Regions from separate parts of the Nonomuraea sp. C10 genome, predicted to be linked through region 1. Evidence: riboswitches for the same ligand, from Rfam matches in the RefSeq annotation. Region 1 holds a riboswitch; the other holds the start of a gene.
The links. A riboswitch is a leader RNA that binds a small molecule or an ion and turns the genes downstream of it on or off. The one in region 1 is predicted to bind cobalamin.
Positions count from the first base shown of each region.

Region 1 (7,589 bases):
CCCTGGAAAGCTCGTTTGTACGGGCTGCGGCCCATCGCCACGACCTCGTACACGGTCAGCTCGAACTCCCCGGGCGGCTCCTGGACGACGGCGGAGAGCCGGCGCGCGAGCCGGCGGCCGCTCATCCGCCAGATGTCCTCGCCGTCGAGCAGCACCCGCCCCGAGGTGGGGCGCCGGGCGCGGTAGAAGGTGCGCAACAGGGTGGACTTGCCCGCGCCGTTGGGCCCGGTCAGCGCGACGACCTCGCCGGGCGTCACGTCGAGGACGACGTCGCGGACCAGGTCGCGATCCGCGACGGCGACGCCCACGTGCTCGGCGCGAAGGTGTCCGGGCCTCATCGGGCCGCCCTCAGCGGCCAGGCCGGCGTCACCAGGCCGCCTTCCGCCGCATCAGCCACAGGAAGAACGGGCCGCCGACGAGCGCCGTCAGGATGCCGACCGGGATCTCCTCCGGAGCGATCACCGTACGTGCCGCCAGGTCTGCGGCGATCAGGAAGGCCGCGCCCAGCAGGGCGGCGGCCGGGAGCGCGCGCTGGTGGCCGGCGCCGACCAGCAGGCGCACGATGTGCGGGAGCATCAGGCCGACGAACCCGATGGAGCCGCTGACCGCGACGACGGCGCCGATCATCAGGGCGACGAGGACGAACAGGCAGGCGCGGAAGCGGTGCACGTTCAGGCCCATGGAGGCGGCCGCCTCCTCCCCCGCCAGCAGCAGGTTGAGCGGGCGGGACACGCCGAGCAGCGTCACCGTGCCAAGCAGCACCGCCGCGGCCGGGATCGGGACCAGGTCCCAGGAGGTGCCGCCGAAGCCGCCGAGCATCCAGCGCATCGCCGACTCGGTCTTGCGCGGGTCGCCGGAGGTGATGATGAGGTAGCCGGCGATCGCCGAGAGCACCTCGGCGGTCGCCACCCCGGCCAGGACGAGCCGTACCGTGGTCATCCGGCCGCCGGAGCGGGCCAGGAAGTACACCAGTGTCAGCGCTCCCAGCGCTCCCGCGAAGGCGGCCAGCGGCAGCGAGAACGCGCCGAACACCGTGAGGTTCAGGACCAGGACGAGCACCGCGCCGACGCTCGCCCCGGACGAGACGCCCAGCAGCATCGGGTCGGCCAGCGGGTTGCGCACGAGGGCCTGCAGGGCCATCCCGCACACCGACAACGCCGCCCCGGCGACGCCGCACAGCAGCACGCGCGGCGCCCGCACGTCCATCACGATCGTCTCCCTGACCGGCGGCCAGGTGGGTTCGACGAGCGCGGGCATGGCTCGGTGGACGAGGATGCCCCACACCTCACCGGTGGCCAGCGGGACGGACCCGGCCGCGATCCCGGCCGTGGCGGCCACCAGGAGCAGGGCCGTGAGCAGGATCAGGACCAGCGGGTACGGCAGCCGCGCGCCGCTCCGGGGCACCGCGGCGAGCGCGGTCACGAGAAGCGGTCCGGGTGGAGCTGCCCGGCCAGCGACTCGACTCCTTCCGGCACCCGGACGCCGAGCACCGTGGCCGACAGCGGCAGCACCGCGAACCGCTGCTCCTTGATCGCCGGGACGTCCTTGAGCGCCGGGTTGGACAGGAGGAACGTCTTCTTGTCCGCCACCGACTGATCGCCGTAGTCGTAGATGACGATCGCCTCGGGCGCGCGGTCGGCGACCTGCTCGAACGACACGTCGCCGAACGCCTTGCCCAGGTCGGCGAAGAGGTTCACGCCCCCGGCCCGGCTGATCATGTCATTGCCGATGCCGGCTCCGCCCGCGGTGAAGGCGGTCTTGTCGCCGCTGTCGTACACGAAGACCTTGACCGGCTCGGCGCCGCGCACCTTCTCCTCGACGCCTTCCAGCACGGCGCGCATCTCCGCGACGCGCTGTTCGGCGCGGTCGCTCACGCCGAAGATCCGGCCGATCGTACGGATCTCCTCCTCCAGGAGATCGGTGGTCACCGGGCCGGCCGGGCAGGCCTCCAGGCTGAGGTACGAGTCGATCCCGGCCTTTTCCAGCGCCTCTCGGCCCCGCCCTTCCTCATCGAAGGCGCTGCGGAATCCGCCGTAGACGAAGTCGGGCTCGGCCGACAGCAGGACCTCGTACGACGGATACTCCTCGGCGAGCACCTTGACGCTGTTGTAGGCGGCTTCGTACTGCGGCGGGATGCGGTCGTCGAGGAAGGCGGTGCCGGCCATCGACTTCTCCAGCCCGAGCGCCAGCATGATCTCGGTGACGTGCTGGTTCATCGTGACCGCCCGCCGTGGCGGCCGCTGGTACGTGGTGGTCACCCCGCAGTTGGTCACGGTGACCGGGAAACCCGCGACGGTGGACGGGGTGGACGGCGGCGGGGACGCCGCGGGCTGCGCGGTGCCGCACCCCGTCATCAGCCCGATGATCAGCAGGAGCGTGACAGGGAGCGAGCGTGGGCTCGTCATGGGCGGGGCCTTTCCTGACCGGAGTGGCGGGGCGGGATCGATCAAGAAGGCCCGCGCACCGAGCAGGGGAAATGGCGTCGCGTCGGCGTCGTGGCATGGCGGCCACCGTCCTCTCTTGGGGAGATCCGCCCCAATTCCTTCGAGGAGGCGACCGCGTGAGTCTCCTGGCTCCCGGGTCGACGCTCGCCCCGGCCTTCCCACCCGTACGGGCAGTGGCGTGTTCGGGGTCCGCTCGCCGGTCACAGTGGCGGGACCGCGCCGGATTCACACCGGCTTCCTCGTTCCGCCGTCGCCTACGTCCGGCATCGTCTCATATGTGTTCCTGCGCCTGCGGGACGACCTGGGCGCATTGACGCGAACAGGGGAAAAGGATACGTTCCGGTGGATTCACGGTCGTCCAAGGGAAATCCGGTGAGATGCCGGTGCGGACGCGCCACTGTATCCGGGACGTAGATCCCGGGAGCCAGGTCGCTTGGCCGCCGTGACCTCGTTACATGGGACGCGTCACCCTGAGGAGGATCGATGAGCGGGCTGTCCACCCCGTCGACTGTTCCCTTTCCACACCTTCGCCCCTGGCTGCTCGCCGTGCCCGTGCTGCTGCTCGTGGCGTACCTGGTCCTGATGGACAACGGCGCGGTCTCGCAGATGGGTGCCTTCCTGCACGAACTGATGCACGACGGGCGGCACCTGCTCGGCGTGCCGTGCCACTAGGGGCCGGCGTGGTACGGACCTTCGTGGTCAGGGGCCTGCTCCTGGGGCTCCTGGCCGGACTGATCGCGGGCGGATTCGCCTTCACCTTCGGGGAACCCCAGGTGGACGCGGCGATCGCCCTGGAGGAGGCCGCGGCGCCGGCGCCCGCTTCAGCGGACGGGCACGGGCACAGCCACGGCGAGGAGGCCGAGGTCAGCAGGCCGGCGCAGAAGGCCGGGCTGTTCCTCGCCACCGGGCTGTACGGGCTGGCGGTGGGCGGCATCTTCGCGCTCGTGTTCGCCGGGCTGCGCGGGCGGGTCGGGCCGCGGTCGGACGGGCGGTTGGCGCTGGCGGCGGCGGGGACGGCGTTCGTCGCGGTCATCCTCGTTCCCTTCCTGAAATATCCGGCTAATCCGCCTGCGGTGGGCGATCCGGCGACGATCAACAGCCGCACCCTGCTGTACGTGGTGATGGTGCTCGTCGGGCTGGCCGCGGCGGCGATCGCGGTGGCGACGGCCCGCCGCGTCCACGCGGGCGGGTGGCCCCGGTGGGTCGCCGTGGTGGCCGCGTTCCTCGTGCCGGTGGTCGCCGCGTGGCTGTTGCTGCCCACGGTCGACGAGGTGCCCGACGGCTTCCCCGCCACGCTGCTGTGGGAGTTCAGGCTCGCCTCGATCGGCACGCAGCTGGTCTTCTGGGCGGTCTTCGGCGCGCTGTTCGGCTGGGCCTGCGACCGGGCGGCACGAGGCGCGGCGGCTCCCGTGGGTGCCGCCGCGCCGAGCTGAGGTGCTGTTCGTCCGGCACGCCACCACGCCGGGGACGCGGGCCGCCTGCTTCCCCACCGACGAGGACGCCGACACGGCGGGCCTGACCAGAGCCACCGCACTCACGAAGCCCGCCCGGGGAACCGCCGGGACTCCGGACGTCGGCCTGGGGCCGGCGGGGTTCGCCGGGGTCACGACGGCCTGGACCGCTCCCGTACGGGCCGCGCGGCAGACCGCCGCGGCGCTGGGGCTGGCAGCGTGCGAGGCCGTCGCGCTCGGGGAGGCGGACTGCGGCCGGTGGCGCGGACTGCCGTACGAGCGGGTCGCGGAGCAGGAGCCGGACGCGATCGCCCGGTGGCTGGCCGACCCCGACGCCGCACCGCACGGCGGCGAGCCGCTGACCGCGCACGCCGCCAGGGTGGCGCGCTGGCTCGACGGCGTACGGGAGGAGCCCGAAGGAGTCGTGGTCTGCGGCGTCGGCACCATCCGGGCGGCGCTGGGCCACGCGCTCGGGCTCGGCCCGCTGGGCGCCGCCCGCTTCGACCTCGCTCCCCTGTCCACCACCGAGCTGGCCATCACCCGGGACGGCTGGCGGGTCGCTCACGTCAACCGGAAGGTCCTGTTTTGATCGTTCCATATCCGTTCAGCGCGGTCGTCGGGCTGGATGAGCTCAAGCTGGCGCTGGTGCTCAACGCGGTCTCACCCCGAGTCAGCAGCGTGCTGTGCTGGGCAAGGTGGGCCATCCCATGGACGCCGGCCAGGAGGGGCAGAAGGGCATCGAGTGGTAGTGCCCCGACTCGAAAACCATCACATCCAGGGTGAGATTCCCTTCACCCTCAAGGGCCAGCCTCCACCTCCGTCCTCGGCAGAGACAGAGCATGAGTCGTCAACGCCCACCACCGAACCGAGCTCGATTGTCACCTCCGCCGCACTTGCCCCGGCCACGCCGGAAAGCTCGGTGAGCCCTACGCCGCAGCAGGGAGCGGCGGGTTGCCGAGCTGAATCTGGGTGGCCGTGGTGGGGTCGCTGCTGATCGGCATCGGCCTATGAACTGGCCGGCGCCAAGGCCAAGCGACCGAGGTGACGACCGTGGCCCGATCCCAGGCCTGTCCCGGGTCCCGGTCACGTGGGTGCGGCCGGCCTCCGGGTCGGCGGATATCGGGTGCACGTATGTGCCTGGTGTGCTCAGCCCGTGAGCTGGGTGGCCAGGAGCCGGGTGTACGCGCCATCCGTCACCAGGAGTTCAGCGTGCGCGCCGGTCTCGGCGACGCGGCCGCCGTCCAGGACGACGATGCGGTCGGCGGTGCGGATGGTCGACAGGCGGTGGGCGATGATCAGGGTGGTGCGGTCGTGGCGGGCGGCGGTCATGGCGGCGGCGACCTCCTGCTCGCTCTCGGCGTCGAGGTTGGAGACGGCCTCGTCCATGATCAGGACGGGCGCGTCCTTGAGCAGCGCGCGGGCGATGGCGATGCGCTGGCGCTGCCCGCCGGACAGGCGGGCGCCGAGCTCGCCGGGCAGGGTGTCGTAGCCGTCGGGCAGGCCGGTGATGAACTCGTGGGCGTGCGCGGCGCGGGCGGCGGCCTCGACCTCGTCGTCGGTGGCGTGGGGCCGGCCGAGACGGATGTTGTCGGACAGCGGGATGTTGAACAGGTAGACGTCCTGGGGGACGAGCGTGATCAGGCGGCGCAGGTCCTCCTGCGGGAAGTCTCGGACGTCGTGGCCGCCGATGGTGATCGCGCCGGCGGTGACGTCCCAGAACCGCATGAGGAGGCTGGCGCAGGTGGATTTGCCCGCGCCCGAGTGGCCGATGAGGGCGACGGTCTCTCCGGGGGCGATGTCGAAGGTCGCGCCCGCGAGCGCTTCGGGCAGTTCCGGCCCGTAGCGGAAGCGGACCGTGTCGAAGCGGACGCGCGGTTCGACGGCGCCGGGCGGCGGCGCGTCGACGCGGTCGGTGACGGGAGGCGGGGTGCCGAGGATGGTCATGATGCGGTCGCCGGCGGCGGTGACGAGGCTGAGGTCGCGGGCGACGTCGGTGACGGCGATGACCGGGGCGAAGGTGGCGGCGGCCAGCACCACCGCGACGGGGAACAGCGCCGGTTCCAGGGCGTTCGCCGCCACGAGCAGGGCGGCGGTGACGAGCACGGCGAGCAGGCCGAGCGTGGTGGCGGCGTTGGTGACGGCGTGTTCGAGGCCGGAGCGGCGGCCGTGGGCGAGTCTGGCCTCCAGCAGCCGCCGGTCCTGCTCGTGCAGGCGGTCGAGCTGGCGGTCCCCCGCCCCCGAGGTGAGGAGCTCGCGGAGCCCCTGGAGGGTGTCGACGGCTTCGGCGTTGAGCTCGCCGAGCTGGGCGCGGAGCCGCGCGCCCTGGTCGGCGGCGCGTTGACGCAGCCAGGCGGGCAGGAGGGCGAGCAGGATCAGCGCGGGCGCCAGGGCCAGCGCCAGGGCCGGGTGGAAGACGCCCAGCGCGGTCAGCGCGGCCACGGGGACGGTGACGGCGCTGATCAGCGGGCTGAGGGTGTGCGCGAACCACAGCTCCAACTGCTCGACGTCGGAGATGGCGGCGCTGCCGAGGTCGCCGGAGCGGCGCTGCAGCAGGTAGCCGGGCGCGAGGCGTTCGAAAGCGCTGTAGACGCGGCCCCGCACGTCGGCCAGCACGCGGAAGGCGGCCACGTGGGCGAGGTAGGACTCCAGCCATGGGGTGAGGGCCAGGAAGGGCAAAAGGAGACCGAGCGCGATCAGGCCGCCGCGCAGATCTTCGGGGGTGGCTCCGGTGATGGCGCGGCTGACCACCCAGGCGCCGACACCTGCCGAGGCGAGGACGACCAGGTGATGCGCGATGCCGCTGGCGATCGCGATCAGCAGCAGCGGGCGGTGCGGGCCGAGCAGGGCCAGGATCGGACGGAACCGGGAACCGCCGGTACGGGTGAGCGTGGCAGTGGCGGTGCTCATCGGGCGGCTCCGTTCTGGGCGGCGACCAGCCGGGCGTAGGCTCCCTGGCCGGACAGGAGCTCACGCGGCGGCCCGGATTCGGCGATGCGGCCGTCGGCCATGACGATGACCCGGTCGGCGGCCTGGACGGTGGACAGCCGGTGGGCGATCATCAGCGTGGTCCGGCCGCCGGACAGGGTGTCCAGGGCGTCCTGGATGGCGGACTCGTTGGCGGCGTCGACGCTGGAGGTGGCCTCGTCCAGGATGAGGATCGGGGCGTCCTTGAGCAGGGCGCGGGCGATGGCGATGCGCTGGCGTTCACCGCCGGAGAGCTTGAGGCCGCGCTCGCCGACGACGGTGTCGTAGCCGTCGGGCAGGGCGGTGATGAAGTCGTGGGCCTGGGCGGCGCGGGCGGCGGCTTCGACCTCCTCGCCGGTGGCGTCGGGGCGGGCGAGCGCGAGGTTGTGGCGCACGGTGCCGTGGAAGAGGTAGGTGTCCTGGGACACCACGGCGACCAGCGAGCGCAGCCGCTCCAGGGGCAGTTCGCGGACGTCGACGCCGTTGACGGCCACCCGTCCGGACTCCGGGTCGAAGAACCGCAGGAGCAGGGAGGCGACCGTCGTCTTGCCCGCGCCGGAGCGGCCGACGAGGGCGACGCGCTCGCCCGGCGCGAGGTCGAGGGAGAATCCGTCCAGGGCGGGCCGGTCGCGGTCGCGGTAGGTGAACGTCACACCGTCGAAGGACACGGAGGGCGGGCCGGTCAGGCCGAGCCGGGCGGTGCCCTGCGCCGGTTCGGGGGTGTCGAGGA
Region 1 covers NZ_VPFF01000001.1:4,362,198-4,369,786, forward strand. Annotated here, with positions in the region: gene FR742_RS20060 (ABC transporter ATP-binding protein) at 1-338, opposite strand, end outside; gene FR742_RS20065 (iron ABC transporter permease) at 367-1,422, opposite strand; gene FR742_RS20070 (ABC transporter substrate-binding protein) at 1,419-2,405, opposite strand; cobalamin riboswitch at 2,547-2,725, opposite strand; cobalamin riboswitch at 2,768-2,896, shown strand; gene FR742_RS20075 (CbtB-domain containing protein) at 2,928-3,116, shown strand; gene FR742_RS20080 (CbtA family protein) at 3,125-3,877, shown strand; gene FR742_RS20085 (histidine phosphatase family protein) at 3,879-4,484, shown strand; gene cydC (thiol reductant ABC exporter subunit CydC) at 5,042-6,802, opposite strand; gene FR742_RS20095 (ABC transporter ATP-binding protein) at 6,799-7,589, opposite strand, start outside.

Region 2 (7,589 bases), 2.2 Mb from region 1:
CGGAATCGTCGCGTACGTGGGGCCGAAGGACGCGGCACCCATCCTGCTCGAAGGGCTGCAGCGGCTGGAGTACCGCGGCTACGACTCGGCCGGGATCGTCGTCTCCAGCAAAGGACTCAAGGTCCGCAAGGTCAAGGGCAGGGTCGCCGACCTGGCCAAGGTGGTGCCGGCCAGGTTCAAGGGCGCTCTCGGCATCGGCCACACCCGGTGGGCGACGCACGGCGTGCCCAGCGACGAGAACGCGCATCCGCACCTGTCGGGCGATGAGCGCATCGCGGTGGTGCACAACGGCATCATCGAGAACGCCGGGGAGCTGCGGGCCAAGCTCGTCGCCGACGGCGTGGAGTTCCGGTCCGAGACCGACACCGAGGTGCTCGCCCATGTGATCGCCGCCGCCGTCGACGAGAACGACTCCCTTGAGGAGGCCGTACGCAAGTCGCTCAAGAGCGTCGTCGGCACGTACGGGATCGCGGTGATCGACGCCGAGCGGCCGGGCGAGGTGGTCGTGGCCCGCAACGGCAGCCCGATCGTGCTCGGCATCGGCGAGAAGGAGATGTTCGCCGCCTCCGACGTGGCCGCGCTCGTCCGCTACACCCGCCAGGTGGTCCACCTGGAGGACGGCGAGCTGGCCGTGCTGCGCGCCGACGGGTTCCACACCTTCGCCAGCGACGCCCGCGAGACCGCCAAGGAGCCGCTGACCGTCGACTGGGACGCCGGTCACTACGACACCGGCGGCTACGAGCACTACCTGCTCAAGGAGATCTCCGAGCAGCCCGAGACCACCGCCCGCACGATGAGCGGCCGCCTGGACGAGCGCTTCAACGTGGCCCACCTGGGCGGGCTCAACATGAACGCCCGCGAGACCCGCTCCTTCCGCCGGGTGAAGGTCATCGGCTGCGGTTCGGCGTACTACTCCGGCCAGATCGGCGCCCAGTTGATCGAGGAGCTGGCCCGCATCCCGGCCGACGCCGAGCCCGCCAGCGAGTTCCGCTACCGCAACCCCGTCGTCGAGCAGGACACGCTCTACGTCGCCATCAGCCAGTCAGGCGAGACCTACGACACGCTCGCCGCCGTGCAGGAGCTCAAGCGCAAGGGCGGCCGGGTGATCGGCATCGTCAACGCGGTCGGCAGCGCCATCGCCCGCGAAGTCGACGGCGGCGTCTACCTGCACGCGGGCCCCGAGGTGTCGGTGGCCTCGACCAAGGCGTTCACCTCGACCGCGGTCGCGTTCGCGCTGCTCGCCCTGCACCTGGGCCGGGTGCGCGACCTGTCGCCGGCCGACGGCCGGCGCATCTGCGAGGGCCTGCGCAGGCTGCCGGGCCAGATCGAGGAGATCCTCACCCAGGGCGACAAGATCGCCGAGCTGGCGCAGAAGTACGCCAAGCACGCGAGCATGATGTTCGTCGGCCGGGTCCGCGGCTATCCGGTGGCCCGCGAGGGCGCCCAGAAGCTCAAGGAGATCTCGTACGTGCACGCCGAGGCCTATCCGGCCAGCGAGCTCAAGCACGGCCCGCTCGCGCTGATCGGCCCGGAGATGCCGACGGTGGCGGTCGTCCCCGACGACGAGCTGCTCGACAAGAACCTCACCACGCTCGGCGAGATCCGCGCCCGCGGCGGCAGCGTGCTGATGGTCGGCCACCGCGAGCCGGACACCAAGCTGGCCGAGGACTGCATCGTGGTGCCCAAGAACGAGATCGAGCTGGACCCGATCCTGCTCACGATCCCGCTCCAGCTGCTGGCCTACCACGCCGCGGTGGCCCTCGGCAGGGACGTGGACAAGCCGCGCAACCTGGCCAAGAGTGTCACGGTGGAATAGCGGCAAGAGGGGGTTAGCAAATCCTTACCGTTCGGCTGGGTCATAGTCGGAATCCGGCCGGTGTCGCCCCGGGAGGGGAGCGCCTAGGGTCGAAAATGTGCCCCAGTCCGACCCCGACACTCCCAATCTCGCCCGAATGTACGACTACCTGCTCGGCGGCAAGGACAACTTCGCGGTCGACCGCGAGGCCCTGGACCGGCTGGCGGACCTGATACCGGAGGCGGTGCCGCAGGCGCGCGCCGCCAGGGAGTTCCTCCAGCGTGCGGTCCGCTACGCCGCCGCGCAGGGCGTCACCCAGTTCCTGGACGTGGGCAGCGGCCTGCCCACCCAGGGCAACGTGCACGAGGTGGTCCCGGACGCCAGGGTCGTCTACGTCGACCACGACCCGGTGGTGGCCGCGCACGGCCGCGAACTGCTGGAGGAGCAGGCCGGAGCTGTCTTCGTGGAGGCCGACCTGCTCGACCCCGCGCGGATGCTCGACGGCGCCGCCGGCTTCCTCGACCCGGCCAGGCCGGTCGGGGTGCTGCTGGTGTCGGTGCTCCACTTCGTGCCCGACAGCATGAACCCGCACGCCGTGGTCGCCCTCCTGCGGGAGGCGCTGGCGCCGGGCAGCCACCTGGCCATCGCGCACGCCACCTCGTCGGGCGACGCCCCGGCGGGCGGCACCGGCAGGGGACCGGAGGAGATCCAGGCGTTCTTCGGTGACTTCGTCATGATCGAGCCCGGTCTGGTGCAGGCCCACGAGTGGCGGCCCGACCGGCCACGCCTGGTCGGCGCCACACGGCTGCCGCTGCTGGCCGGGATGGCCTGGAAACCTTAGTAGGTGATATCCGGCATGTGTAACTCTGCGTGATCTGTAAATAACCTGAAGTGGACACTTCGGGGGAGGCGGGTCATGCGGCGCAGGCGGTTCCTCGTGACAGGCCTGGGAATGGCCGCCTGCTTGGCCGGCTGCGGTGACCGTCACGCCGGACGCGCGCCCGGCGCGTACGAGATCCTCGGCGGCGGCGAGCGCTGGAGCCGCGTCGCCGAGGCGTTCACCCAGGTGGCCCGCGGAGCCGGCTACCCGGTCGGCGGGGCCGGGCCGGTCACCACGATCACCATCACCGGGCTGCCCGCGCTCGCCGCCGCCGAGCTGAACGCGGCCGAGTCGCCCCTGCACGGCACCACCCCGCTGGCCCGGCTGGCCGGCGAGGTCGAGGTGGTGCTGGTGCCGCGCGACTCGGGTCTGGCCACCTTCGACGCGTTCGGCGCCCGCCTGCGCGCCGACCCCACGGGCACCCCGCTCGCCGGCGGGCCGCAGGGCGCCCCCGACCACCTGCTGTTCGGGCTCATCGCGCGCGGGCTCGGCGCCGACACCCGGCAGGTGGACTACACCGGCTACCCCGGCATCTCCGAGGTCGCCACCGCGCTGCTCGCCGGCCGCGCCGTCGCCGCGACGGGCCCGCTCGCCGGCTGGCGCCCGTACATCGACCGGGGCCGGGTCCGGGTGCTGGCCGTGTCCTGTGCCGAGCGGTTCCCCGGGCTGGACGCGCCCAGCCTGCTGGAGCTCGGGGTCCGGGTGGACTTCGCGAGCTGGTGCGCCGCCGTCGGGCCCGGCGGCATGCCGCAGGAGAGCCGGGAGGCGGCCATCGGCATGTGCGAGGAGGTGACCGGCTCGCCCGGTTGGCAGCGTACCTGCCGGGAGGGCGACTGGACGCCGATCCCGCTGGCCGGCGACCGCTTCGCCGCCTGGGTCGTCTCCGAGGTCCGCCGCACCAAGGCCGTGCTCCGCGATCTCGGCCTCCTCGAAAGCGGCAAGGGCACAACATGATGTGGCGGTTGCGAAAGCAGCCACTAGATGTAGGATCTCGATCGTTCGCCGGTTCGCCCCCGCCCGGGGCGGAGCAAAAGGGAACCCGGTGCGATTCCGGGGCTGCCCCGCAGCGGTGAGCGGGAACGACCGCCGTCAACGAGCACTGGAAAGATCCGGGAAGCGACGGCCAGTAGGAGAGTGCGAGACGCCCGCGAGCCCGAAGACCTGCCGGCGATGGACCATGTCCAGGGCCTCGAGGGAGGGCCCGGGGGCCTAGCGGCGTGCGCCGCCGTGCTCTCGCGCGCCCTCACGGGGATGAGCTCGCGAGGAGAGAGCACGTGACACAGATCGTCGAGGGTGATCGGCGCCTGGCCATCGAGGAGGCCGCCGCCCGGGTGATCGCCGACCCGGCGAACTCGCGGGTGGCCGCCGGGCTGCTCGCCGAGGAGATCGCCGACGAGGCGGCCGCGCACGGGGTGCGGTCGTTCTCCGGCTCGATCGCCGCCACCCACGCGGCGGGGCTGATCCAGGACGGCCTGGCGGAGTTCGTCGCCGCGCACGCCGCCGAGCTGGACGCGCTCGTCTCGGACGCCGCCGACGAGCGGTTCGAGTACTTCGGGCTGCGCACCGTCTACGACCGCTACCTGCTGCGCCACCCGGTCACCCGGACCGTGCTGGAGCGGCCCCAGCACTTCTTCCTGCGGGTCGCCTGCGGGCTGTCGGAGACCGTCGCGGAGGCCGCCGAGCTCTACCGGCTGATGGCGACGCTGTCCTACCTGCCCAGCTCGCCGACCCTGTTCAACGCGGGCGCGCGCCGCCCGCAGCTCTCGTCGTGCTTCCTGCTCGACTCGCCGCGCGACGAGCTGGAGGCGATCTACGACCGGTACGCGCAGGTCGCCCGGCTGTCGAAGTACGCGGGCGGCATCGGCATCTCGTGGACCCGGGTGCGCTCACGTGGCTCGCTCATCCGGGGCACCAACGGCCACTCCAACGGCATCGTGCCGTGGCTGCGCACCCTGGACGCCTCCGTTGCGGCGGTCAACCAGGGCGGCCGGCGCAAGGGCGCGGCCTGCGTCTACCTGGAGACCTGGCACGCCGACATCGAGGAGTTCCTGGAGCTGCGCGACAATACCGGCGAGGACGCCCGCCGCACCCACAACCTCAACCTGGCCAACTGGGTGCCGGACGAGTTCATGCGCCGCGTCGAGGCCGGTGAGGACTGGTCGCTGTTCGACCCCAAGGACGTCCCCGACCTGCCCGACCTGCACGGCGAGGCGTTCACCCGCGCCTACCGGGCCTACGAGGCCGAGGGCCGGCACACCCGGCGGATCCCGGCCAGGACCCTGTACGGGCGGATGATGCGGACGCTCGCGCAGACCGGCAACGGCTGGATGACGTTCAAGGACACGGCCAACCGCACCTCCAACCAGACCGCCCGGCCGGAGAACGTCATCCACCTGTCCAACCTGTGCACCGAGATCCTGGAGGTCACCAGCGACGCCGAGACCGCGGTGTGCAACCTCGGCTCGGTCAACCTCGCCGCCCACCTGGACGGGCGCGACGGCCTCGACTGGGAGCGGCTGCGCGCCACCGTCCGGACGGCCGTGCGCTTCCTGGACCGCACCATCGACCTCGGCTTCTACCCGACGCCCGAGGCCGGGGCGGCCAACCGGCGCTGGCGGCCGATCGGGCTCGGCGTGATGGGGCTGGCCGACGTGTTCTTCGCGCTCCGCCTCCCGTTCGACTCGCCCCGGGCGCTGGAGCTGTCCACCCGCATCGCCGAGGAGATCGCGCTGGCGGCCTACGACACCTCGGCCGACCTGGCCGCCGAACGCGGGCGGCATCCCTCGTACGACGACACCCGCGCCGCGGCGGGCGTGCTGCACCCCGACCACTACGCCGCCGCCGGCTCGCCGCGCTGGGACGCGCTCCGCGAGAAGATCGCCGCCACCGGGCTGCGCAACTCGCTCATGATCGCCATCGCGCCGACGGCCACCATCGCGTCCATCGCCGGCTGCTACGAGTGCATCGAGCCGCAGGTGTCCAACGTGTTCAAGCGCGAGACGCTGTCCGGCGAGTTCCTCCAGGTCAACCGCTATCTGGTGGCCGACCTGCGGGAACGCGGGCTGTGGACGCAGGCGACGCGCGACGGGCTGAAGCGCGCCGACGGGTCCGTGCAGCACCTGCCGGGCATCCCCGACGACCTCAAGCTGCTCTACCGCACCGCCTGGGAGCTGCCGCAGAAGGCGCTCATCGACCTGGCCGCCGCCCGCCAGCCGTACGTCGACCAGGGCCAGTCGCTCAACCTGTTCATGGCCGCCCCCACCATCGGCAAGCTCTCGTCGATGTACGCCTACGCGTGGAAGCAGGGCCTGAAGACCACCTACTACCTGCGTTCCCGCCCGGCCACCCGCATCGCGCAGACCACCGTCCAGCCGGCCGCCGCCGTCGAGCAGGTGGCCTGCTCGCTGGAGAACCCCGACGTCTGCGAAGCCTGCCAGTAAGGAGATCCCCTCATGCTTCTCGACCCCGGAATGGACCTCACCCTGCGCCCGATGCGCTACCCGGACTTCTACGAGCGCTACCGGGCCGCCATCCGCAACACCTGGACGGTGGAGGAGGTCGACCTGCACTCCGACGTGGCCGACCTGGCAAAGATGACCGCCCAGGAACGGCACCTGATCAACCGGCTGGTCGCGTTCTTCGCCACCGGTGACTCGATCGTCGCCAACAACCTGGTGCTCAACCTCTACCAGCACGTCAACGCCCCCGAGGCCCGGCTCTACCTGAGCAGGCAGCTGTTCGAGGAGGCGGTGCACGTGCAGTTCTACCTGACGCTGCTCGACACCTACCTGCCCGACCCGGACGAGCGGGTCAAGGCGTTCGCCGCGATCGAGCACATCCCGTCGATCCGCGACAAGGCCGAGTTCTGCTTCCGGTGGATCGACTCCATCGGCGACCTGCGGAGCCTGGAGAACGCGGGCGACCGGCGGCGGTTCCTGCTCAACCTCATCTGCTTCGCCGCCTGCATCGAGGGCCTGTTCTTCTACGGCGCCTTCGCGTACGTGTACTGGTTCCGCTCCCGCGGCCTGCTCAGCGGGCTGGCCACCGGGACGAACTGGGTGTTCCGCGACGAGTCCATGCACATGGAGTTCGCGTTCAGCGTCGTCGACACCGTCCGGGCGGAGGAGCCCGAGCTGTTCGACGAGGAGCTGGGCGAGCAGGTCGGCCGCATGCTGGAGGAGGCGGTCGCCGCCGAGCTGGCCTTCGCCCGCGACCTGTGCGGCGACGGCATGCCCGGGATGTCCGCCGAGCAGATGCGCGCCTACCTGGAGTACGTCGCCGACCAGCGGCTGGTCAGGCTGGGCATGCCCCGCCGCTACGGCACCGAGAACCCGTTCGCCTTCATGGAGCTCCAGGACGTGCAGGAGCTGGCCAACTTCTTCGAACGCCGGGTGTCCGCTTATCAGGTGGCGGTTGAGGGCAATGTGAGTTTTGACGAGAACTTCTGAATCTTCGGGGGGTCGCTCACGTGCAGTTCTCCAGCGCCTGGCTGAACCTGGCCGGCGCGATGATCGGGGCGGTCATCGTCCTGGAGCTGACCCGGCAGGTGCTCCTCAGGGTCGGGCGCAAGTGGACCTTCAGCAGCCGCCTGGTCAAGCACTGCCACTGGCCGGTGGTGACGACCGTCCTGCTGATGACGTTCAACATCATGTTCTACCCGCTGATGATCGGCCCTGAGCCGCAGCAGCGGGCGTTCGGCGAGTCCGTCGAGCGGGTCGTCACGCTGCTCATCATCGGCGCGGCGACCTGGCTGATCATCCAGGCGACGTACGCGTTCACGGACGTCGCCCTGGAGCGCCTGGACCTCGTGGAGGGGGAGCGCAACCGGCGGGCCCGCCGCATCAAGACGCAGATCACGCTGGTGCGCCGGGCCGCCACCGCGACCGTCGTGGTGATCGCGTTCGGCGCGATGCT
Region 2 covers NZ_VPFF01000001.1:2,198,978-2,206,566, forward strand. Annotated here, with positions in the region: gene glmS (glutamine--fructose-6-phosphate transaminase (isomerizing)) at 1-1,816, shown strand, start outside; gene FR742_RS09870 (SAM-dependent methyltransferase) at 1,914-2,636, shown strand; gene FR742_RS09875 (tripartite tricarboxylate transporter substrate-binding protein) at 2,712-3,629, shown strand; cobalamin riboswitch at 3,662-3,859, shown strand; gene FR742_RS09880 (ribonucleoside-diphosphate reductase subunit alpha) at 3,950-6,115, shown strand; gene FR742_RS09885 (ribonucleotide-diphosphate reductase subunit beta) at 6,128-7,123, shown strand; gene FR742_RS09890 (mechanosensitive ion channel family protein) at 7,144-7,589, shown strand, end outside.
Region 2: linked by a shared signal. The riboswitch ahead of FR742_RS09880 (ribonucleoside-diphosphate reductase subunit alpha) and the one ahead of FR742_RS20075 (CbtB-domain containing protein) in region 1 are both predicted to bind cobalamin.